DNA from 3 places in the Solibacillus sp. GQ1 genome. Region 1 is predicted to be linked to each of the others. Evidence: predicted binding sites of a transcription regulator. Region 1 holds the regulator's gene; each other region holds the start of a gene.

Evidence for each region. Region 1 encodes Rex, which represses fermentation and respiration genes when NADH is low (regulators of the CRP and FNR family bind a similar motif). Its sites were predicted from a motif close to TTGTGAAATATTTCACAA; they were not measured.
Region 2: a site for Rex is predicted at 1,636-1,653, ahead of yeiL (transcriptional regulator YeiL). Genes of this name have one in related genera too.
Region 3: a site for Rex is predicted at 1,509-1,526, ahead of AC6CH1_RS08070 (helical membrane plugin domain-containing protein). Genes of this name have one in related genera too.

Annotation. Positions count from the first base shown of each region.
Region 1 covers NZ_JCAXEX010000009.1:5,717-8,985, reverse strand. The annotation lists gene tatC (twin-arginine translocase subunit TatC) at 1-717, opposite strand, end outside; gene tatA (twin-arginine translocase TatA/TatE family subunit) at 735-962, opposite strand; gene AC6CH1_RS18755 (redox-sensing transcriptional repressor Rex) at 1,041-1,676, opposite strand; gene AC6CH1_RS18750 (ABC-F family ATP-binding cassette domain-containing protein) at 1,921-3,269, shown strand, end outside.
Region 2 covers NZ_JCAXEX010000001.1:2,080,987-2,084,255, forward strand. The annotation lists gene alaS (alanine--tRNA ligase) at 1-28, opposite strand, end outside; T-box leader at 166-373, opposite strand; gene AC6CH1_RS10690 (3-phenylpropionate MFS transporter) at 428-1,576, opposite strand; gene yeiL (transcriptional regulator YeiL) at 1,680-2,348, shown strand; gene AC6CH1_RS10700 (NupC/NupG family nucleoside CNT transporter) at 2,401-3,269, opposite strand, start outside.
Region 3 covers NZ_JCAXEX010000001.1:1,603,364-1,606,632, reverse strand. The annotation lists gene AC6CH1_RS08080 (winged helix-turn-helix transcriptional regulator) at 1-143, shown strand, start outside; gene AC6CH1_RS08075 (aldo/keto reductase) at 206-1,045, opposite strand; gene AC6CH1_RS08070 (helical membrane plugin domain-containing protein) at 1,583-2,011, shown strand; gene AC6CH1_RS08065 (NAD(P)/FAD-dependent oxidoreductase) at 2,047-3,234, shown strand.

The DNA.
Region 1 (3,269 bases):
CACTTCATATTTTCGATAACCGAGACGTGCAATGACAATACTCAGTTCATATAAAACAAATAGCGGAATCGCAATAATGATATTCGATACTAAATCAGGCGGTGCCAGCAATACCGAAATTACGATCAATACAAAATAGGCATATTTTCGAAATTTCACCATAAGCTTCGGGCTGATGATTCCGAGACGAGAAAGAAACAGTGTAACAACAGGCAATTGAAATAGCACCGCAAAGGGTACAATTAACTTAATTAGAAATGAGAAGAATTCATTAATACCGATTGTTTGCGTAATGTTCAAATCATTGGATAAATCCGTCATAAAGCGCATTATAAATGGAAATAACACAAAATAAGCAAAGGCTATTCCCCCTATACACAGTACAAAAGCATACGGAATATATTTCAATGTTGCCTTACGTTCTGCCTCATGCAAACCAGGTGTTATAAACGCCCATAGCTGGTAAAGCAATAATGGAGATACAATAACGGCAGCTACAATAAATGTAACTTGTAAATAAACGGTTAAAGGATCTGCCGGACTAAATGCGTTCATTGAAAAACTGGCAGCTAGATCACTGCGTTGAATGTATCGAATAAGTGGTTTCGCCGTATAGAAACCGATGAAAAGAGCCATCACGAAGAAAATCGCTACGAAAAATAGGCGTTTTCTAAGCTCTTCCATATGTTCAACTACGGTTAATTCTCTTGAATTCATAGCAAGACATCCTTATTTTACTTTACTTCGTTTTTTTCGTTCTCTTTATGTTCAATCACTTTTTTCTTTGTATCGAAATCGTCATCGTCATCCGTCAAGCCTTTAGTAGCGCTACGGAATTCACGTAAAGTTGTCCCCATCGCACGACCTAATGATGGCAATTTTTTGGGTCCGAATATTAACAAAGCAATCAGTCCAATGATAATCAGGCTCACAGGTGTAATCGCGTTTAGATGTACTATCACTATAGCCACCTCCTCTATTATTATGTATATTTTACATTAATTAACTAGAATATGCTATTTATAGTAATGAACATTTTATTACTTACCTGAGTTTCGCACTAAATACGTAAGAGCCTGTAGTTCTACCGATAGATCAATGTTCATCACTTTAATCGTATCGGGAACAGATAATCGTACTGGTGTGAAATTTAATATACCTTTTGCATTTATTTTAACGAGTCGGTCTGTCATCATTTGTGCTGAGCGGGATGAAACCGTTAATATTGCTAACTCCGCGCCAAATTCCTCATACATTTCCTCCAAACGATCTGGATGGAATACTGGAATATCACTGATCGTCGTTCCTTCCATCGGTGCCTTCGTATCAAATGCAACAACGATACGCGTGTTATGATTTTTTTGGAAGTTATATTTTAGTAAGCCATTTCCCAGATTCCCGACCCCTATTAATGCAACATTCATCACCTCGTCCTGGTCCAGAGTTTGACGGAAAAATTCGAGTAAATACTGGACATCATATCCATATCCCTTTTTACCAAGTGCTCCAAAATAAGAAAAGTCACGTCGAATCGTAGCCGAATCTATTTTCATCGCATCACTTAATTCCTGTGAAGAAATACGCTTTTTACCTTCAGTTGCGAAGTTTTTTAAAAATCGATAATAAAGAGGAAGTCTTTTTGTTGTTGCTTGTGGAATTTTTACTTCTTGTTTCACACATTCTCCTCCTATGTACATTTGGAAATCTTTTTCAAATAATGCCCCGTATAACCTGTCGAGGATGACCAACATGATTTAATCACATAGTTGTCGCCAAGCGATATGACACGCTTAACATGAACTCCACTCTTTGTGCAGAAGCAAGTTAATCTTACTAAACAAGGAGCGACAAGTAAAGTATCCATCGTTGCGTACAATGTTCCCATCCATTAAACTAAATAGGAGAAACTGAGGTGTAAACATGATTGTCTTACAAGTAAATCAATTATATAAATCCTTTATTACAGATGAAATATTAAGCGGTGTAAAATTAGAAGTACAGCACCGTGATCGTGTGGCATTAGTAGGACGAAACGGTGCCGGCAAGTCCACGTTATTAAAAATAATTGCCGGACAAATGAGCTATGACTCTGGTGAAATTATTATTCCAAAAGATATCCAAGTCGGCTATTTAGAGCAGCATGCAGGCATTGACTCTGAACTTTCGATTTGGGACGAAATGATGACAATTTTCGTAAACCTGCAAAATCAGGAGAAAACGTTGCGTCAACTTGAACAGCAAATGGCCGATCCTGCAATATATGAAGATAGCGAACAGTATGCACGCATTATGGCGGAATATGATCAGTTGCAGCATGACTTTAAAGATGCAGGCGGTTACCAGTATGAAGCCGATACCCGCTCTGTTTTACATGGGATGCAATTTTTCCCTGAAGATTATCAAAAGCCGATTCGCTCTCTATCCGGCGGACAACGGACACGCCTAGCCCTCGCTAAGCTTCTTTTGTCAAAGCCTGACCTCCTTATTTTAGATGAGCCGACCAACCATCTGGATATTGAAACACTTTCCTGGCTGGAAGGCTATTTAAAAGGTTATGATGGCGCGATTTTAATTGTTTCGCATGACCGTTATTTCTTAGATCAGGTCGTGTCGATTGTTTACGAAGTGTCTCGTACAAAAGTGTCGAAGTATGTAGGGAACTATAGTGCCTATTTAGATGAAAAGGCGAAAAACTATGAACGTGATTTAAAAATGTATGAGCGTCAGATGGATGAAAAGGCCAAACTCGAAACGTTTATCCAAAAAAACCTTGCCCGAGCTTCAACTACAAAGATGGCCCAGTCGCGTCGTAAAGTGCTGGAGAAGACAAGTTGGATGGAATCTCCTGATGGCGATGAAAAGAGTGCCAACTTCGGCTTTACAATTGAGCGCCAAAGCGGAAATGACGTGCTGTCGGTGGATAATTTAACAATCGGTTTTACGGACAAGGCTATTTCCCAAAATATTGGGATGCGCGTCTTTAGAGAAGATCGTATTGCACTTGTCGGTCCAAACGGTGTGGGGAAATCTACCTTATTGAAAACAATCGTTCAAGATATCGAGGCACTGGCCGGGGATATCCGTTACGGTACGAATGTTCAAATCGGCTATTATGATCAGGAGCAGGCGAAGCTTCATTCAAATAAATCTGTACTTAGTGAGCTTTGGGATGAATGGCCATTACTGAATGAAAAGGATATCCGCAACATTTTAGGTCGCTTCCTATTTAGTGGAGATGATGTATCAAAAACAGTAAACTCCCTATCAGG
Region 2 (3,269 bases), on a different contig from region 1:
CAGAACCTGTCATAATTTTTGTTGTCATGATTTTTTTCCTCCTAATTTTTATTGAAGTCGATGAATTTTGGTACGAATTAATTACATCCTTCACGTAAATAAGTGCTTCGTTCACCGGAAATCCCAATGATCCGCTGAAGAAAACAAAAAAAGCCTTCATCCCGGTAAAGGGACGAAGACTATTATTTCGTGGTACCACCCTAATTTATAATGCGCAATGCATTATATCTCAAGTGCTTGTAACGTAAGCAAACGGCAGTGATTAGCTGCACTCTGGAGTAGCTTTCAGTATTTATTCGGGGAGATTTTTTCAGCCGGGAAATCTCTTTCTGCTCACGAAATTCATACGTACTTGTTCCATCATCGTTTTCATTTTATTATGCTCTTCATTATAAAAAATAGACACCGTGCTGTCAATCGGCATTCCTTAATAATTAAAACGTTTTTTCGTCAGTAAAATTAAAAGGATTGCAGGCACTGTACAAATGATCATTCCTAAGAACGCCAGACCTGGCTCGATTTCATAAAGTGCACCACCTAATAATGTAAGAATCGCTGCACTTAAACTCATTGCAAGTGCCGAATAAATCCCCTGTGCATTTGGGATCTGCTCCTGTGGTAAAGCTTTTGAAATATAGCGGATAAAGGCATAATGCGCCATCGCAAATGACAGAGCGTGAAGTGCCTGAGATATGATAAACATCGGCATATTCGGAAATGCGTAAACTAAAATCCAACGAACGCTCGAGCCAATTGCCGCAACAAGCAATAATGAAGAAGGTTTCCATTTTGTTAAAATTGTATCGGCCTTGAAAAAATAAAGAACTTCAGATATTACTGCGACATTTAAAATCATGCCGATATAAAACGGATTGACATTCAGATCCTGTAAATAAATATAGCCATAGTTATAGTACGATGCATGTGCCCCCTGAAGTAAAATGACGACAAACAATACGATGATAAAGCTTTTCACTTCAAATAGACCCTTCATTGAGAGCGTTTTTCCATCCTCTTTTACAGGCACTATACTTAAAACTTGAGGTGCAGGCATGAATTGAATGATGAGCAATGCCGTTAAACCTAAAATCATCATCCATAAGATCATTTGCTCCCCGTACATCCCGCTGATCATACTGATGATTAATACAGCGACGACAAACCCGAAAGATCCTAACGAACGCGCTTTCCCATAATGTATGGTTCCATGTTGCATTAATGTGGAAGCACTGCTCTCAACAGCCGGTAATAAAGCCGGGTAAAAAGCACTGAACAGTAACGTCATTAAAAATAAGCCGCTGAATGAATTGATCGGTATGTATAGCAGCGTCACAATTAATGAACTTGCAGTAAAAAAGATCAGCACATTTTTGTTGCTCATTACTTTAGAAACAAACGGGAAAATAAACATCGTCGAGATGGCCCGTGCAACCAGTCCAAAGCCCATTATAATGCTCGCTTCCGAAACCGTAAGCCCTTTATCATTAATAAGCCAACCTGTCCAGTATGGCAGGAAAATACCCCATGTAATAAAGAACATAAAGAAGTTTTTCGCGAGCCAACGCTGATTATTCATAGTCTTCATCCTTTTTCTTTTTTATTAAGTTGAATATTAACATGAGAAATACTACAATAATGTGAGAAATCTCATATTTAATTGGAAGGAGTTGCTTTATAATTTGAGAAAGTTACCAATAGATGAAAGTCTCTCATATATCGAACAATACCCGATTTCCCAATATTTTTCTTTTGATATTGTTCCATTTATCCATGTGTATGAATTCGATAAAGGCGAATTTATTTTCCATGAGCATTCCTTCCCTGACTATTTGTATTACATGGTTGAAGGGAAAGCTAAATTATATATTACCCATAAAAACGGGAAAATTTCTCTTATCGATTTTATTACAGCCCCAACATTTATGGGCGAAATGGAACTGTTAAATGCCGAACGCTATTCAAAAGGCATTCAAACTTCATCAAAGTCAGTATGTTTTGCGATTTCCATTCAGGAAGTGAAGGAAAAATTATTGGCAGATCCTGTGTTTCTGAAAATGCTCTGTATTTTTTTAAGTCACAAAGCAACGACAGCCACAGCAAAATATACACAAAACCAGGCCTATCCGTTGGAAAACCGATTAGCCTCATTCATTCTACTATCATCGGATCAACAATTCTATAAAGAAAAACATACAGAAGTATGTGATTACTTAGGTGTATCGTATCGCCACCTGTTATTTGTCCTAGCACAATTTAGTGAAGCCGGCTATATAACGAAACAAAATCGCGGGTATGTACTGAAGAATCGGTCTGAACTGGAAAAACTCGCATCAGAAATTACGTATTAAAAAAGACTGCGCTAAAATATTTTTAGCACAGTCTCTTGAACACTGAAAGATTTTAAATAAACATACCAGCAATTGCAGCTGATAGTAATGATGCTAATGTACCTGCAGCAACCGCTTTAATCGCAAGCTTTGCAATCATTGGACGTTTATCCGGTGCCATACCACCTAAACCACCGATTAAAATACCCATTGAGCTTAAGTTTGCAAAACCACAAAGTGCAAACGAAATAATAATGGCTGTTTTGTCAGAAAGCTCGCCGATAACCGGTCCGAAGTTAGAGTAGGCAACAAATTCATTTAAGATTAATTTTTGACCGATAAATGAACCTGCACGTACTGCCTCGTCCCAAGGTACACCGATTAAAAATGCTAATGGAGCAAATACATAACCTAATAAACCTTCAAGTGTTACATTTTCAAAACCGAATAATCCTGTAATACCACCTAAAATACCGTTTAATAAGGCAATTAATGCGATGAAACTTAATAGCATTGCTCCAACATTTACTGCTAATTTCAATCCGTCAGATGCACCTACTGCAGCTGCATCAATAACATTTGTCGCTTCAGAATTACGCTCTAATTTAAAGTCATCTTCATTTACTTCTTCTGTTTCAGGAATCATTAATTTCGCCATTACAAGTCCAGCTGGAGCAGCCATGAAACTTGCCGCCAGTAAGTATTCAAGTGGAACACCTAATAACGAATAACCGATTAATACTGAACCTGAAACTGATGCAAGTCCACCTGTCATAACTGCGAACATTTGCGATTTCGTCATTTTATTTAAAAATGGACGAATTACAAGCGGTGCTTCTGTTTGTCCAACGAAAATATTGGCAGCAGCATTTACTGATTCCGCTTTTGTTGTACCTAATACTTTTGATAAGAATCCACCAATAATCTTAATGACAAATTGCA
Region 3 (3,269 bases), on a different contig from region 1:
CCCCATATGGACACGAGATGGAGCCGGTGCTCAACTTACTTTGCACGTGGGGGGAGAAACATATCGATAAATTAAAAGAGAATGGTGAAGAAGTTCTTCTTATGCAGCGTGATGATGATATTGCTGAGCAAAAACTATCCTAATGAAAATAATGAAAGCCTCAAAAAACTTGAGGCTTTTTGTCTCTTCAAATCTTCCATTCAAATTAGAAATCAAAAACTACCGGATCCGGACCGACCCGTTTATCTAAATTCATCGCATTAATAATCTGCATTTCTTCATCAGTTAGACTAAAGTCAAAAATGTCGGCATTTTGCGCCATCCGCTCTTTACGAACGGATTTAGGAATCGTGATAACTCCATTTTGAATATCCCAACGTAAAATAACTTGTGAATTTGATTTTCCATACTTTTCGGCAATCTTTGCAATCGTCGGATCTTCGAGTAGATCGCCTTGCATTAATGGAGCCCAAGCTTCCAATTGAATATTGTGCTCTTTGCAAAATGCACGTAATGATTGTTGTTGTAAGCGCGGGTGAAACTCAACTTGGTTAATGACTGGTGTTACCCGAGCGTTTTTCATTAAATCCTGCAAATGCGAAATATTGAAATTGCAAACACCGATTGCTCTGATTTTACCTTTTATATACAGATCCTCTAAAGCACTCCAAGACTCGGCAAATTTATTTTTACCTGGCCAGTGGATTAAATATAGATCCAAATAGTCCAGCCCTAATTTTTCCAAGCTCTCTTCGTAAGCTGAAACAGTTTCCTCATAATTTAATCCGGCATTCCAAACTTTAGATGTGATGAATAAGTCCTCTCTATTTAAACCGGTAGAGGCCAGTGCTAATTTAATGCCCTCGCCAACACCCGCTTCGTTTCCGTAAATAGCGGCTGTATCAATGCTGCGGTAACCTAGCTCAATCGCATTTTTAACGATTTCTGCTGTTGTGTCGTTTTCCACCTGAAAGACGCCAAGGCCCATTGCTGGCATTTTTACCTCATTATTTAATTTGATTGTATCCTGTAAACTAGTAATCATTTATTGATCCTCCAATTGAATAAGTATTTCGTTGCTTTTTTATTATGGATCCAGTTAAAAATTAAAAAAAGTACGCACTTTTTCGTTTCATAGCAACGTGGAGGTTCCTATTGAGTCAAATCAACCGTTTGGAGAGTAAGTTTTTTTAGAAAAATAACATGGTGGGAAATAGAGGAGGGGGCGAATCACTTTTACTTGTAAAGAATTTTTGTTTTCTAACATATAAATACCTAATTAACCTTTAATAATGATAAGAAACAACTTATAAAATAATTCCAATATTAAAAATAATGAAGGGAAATTTTTATTATAAAATACACAAAAATACGCTAAATACATAAAAACAAAATTTTTTTTAATAATAAAATAACAGAATATTCTTGAATTAAGTTTTTCGGTCGTTTATTTCCGTTTTCTAATTGTAACAAACGAATCTTTGTGCTATCGTTGCTTATTGAATGGTATGTGAAAGTTTTTACAATCGGTATAAAATTTTCGAAAAAAAATAATATTAAGTGATGGCAAAGGAGAGTTATTATGTCAGAAATGAATAATCAGCAGGTAGAAAAAATGGCTGTTACACAAGAGCAATTAGATGTATTAGACCAGTTACTAAAGCCAGAGGTACAAGCTTCATTAACTACTTTAGTAGATAACTTACCGAAATTGGCTGAGATGACTACATTATTAACAAAAGCATATGATTTCGCGACGAGTGTTGCAACTGACGAAACATTAAAAAATGATACAGTTGCTGCTGTAACAGAAATGGCTAGTCCAGTCGTTGGTACTGCAAAATCATTGGCACAAACAGCGATCGAAGCAAAAGACCGTGCTGAAGTAAGCAATGAAACAGTAGGCGTATTCGGCTTATTAAAAATGTTAAAAGACCCACAAGTTCAAGGGGCATTACGTTTTGCTAATGCATTTTTACAAGTAGCATCTGAACGTAAACAAATGAAATAATTTGTATAATCTAATTTTATTGGAGGATTTTTAATATGGTAACTAAAGAAATCGTTATTTTAGGTGCTGGATTTGCTGGTGTATTAGCAGCACAAACAGCTCGTAAATATTTAAATAAAGACGAAGCGCGTATTACAGTTGTAAACCAATTCCCTACACATCAAATCATTACTGAATTACACCGTTTAGCTGGCGGTACAATTGCTGAAGGTGCTGTAGCATTGCCACTTGAAAAGATTTTCAAAGGTTATGACATCAACTTGGAAATCGCAAAAGTAAACAGCTTTGACGTTGAAAGCAAAAATGTAGTACTTTCAAACGGCAAAACATTACAATACGATACATTAGTTGTTGCTCTAGGCAGCCAAACAGGTTTCTTCGGAATCCCAGGTTTAGAGGAAAACTCTTTCGTATTAAAATCAGTTGATGAAGCTAATGCAATTCGCGAGCATATCGAAGCACGCATTAAAGCATATGCAACAACAAAAGACGAAGCAGATGCGACAATCGTTATCGGCGGTGGCGGTTTAACAGGCGTTGAGCTTGTTGGTGAAATCGTAGACCACTTCCCTAAAGTTGCGGCGAAATACGGTGTTAAATTTGAAGATCTTAAAATCAAACTAGTTGAAGCAGGTCCAAAAATCTTACCGGTATTCCCAGAAAACTTAATCGATCGTGCAACTCAGTCATTATCTAAACGCGGTGTAGAATTCATTACATCAACACCTGTTACTGGCGTTGAAGGCAATGTTATTCAATTAAAAGACCGTGAACCAATCGTTGCAAACACATTAGTGTGGACAGGTGGAGTTGCTCCACTTCCATTAGTAGCAGAATCAGGTTTAGCTGCAGATCGCGGTAAAGCAACAATCAATGACTTCTTACAATCTACTTCACATCCTGAAGTATTTGTTATTGGTGATGCTTCAGCACATATTCCAAACCCAGGTGACCGTCCAACCTATGCTCCAACTGCTCAAGTAGCATGGCAGCAAGGTGAAATTGCTGGTTACAATATTTTTGCACAAATTAAAGGTGCTGACCTAAAAGAATTCAAATTTACTAACTCAGGTACGTTAGGTTCTTTAGGCCGCAAAGACGGTATTGCTACAGTTGGGGCAAACAATACTCAATTAGTAGGTTTACCAGCTTCATTAATGAAAGAAGCTTCAAATATCCGCTATATGACTCATATTAAAGCGTTATTTGGCCTAGCATATTAATTAATATAGACATACCCGAAAGTCACTTTCTTTCG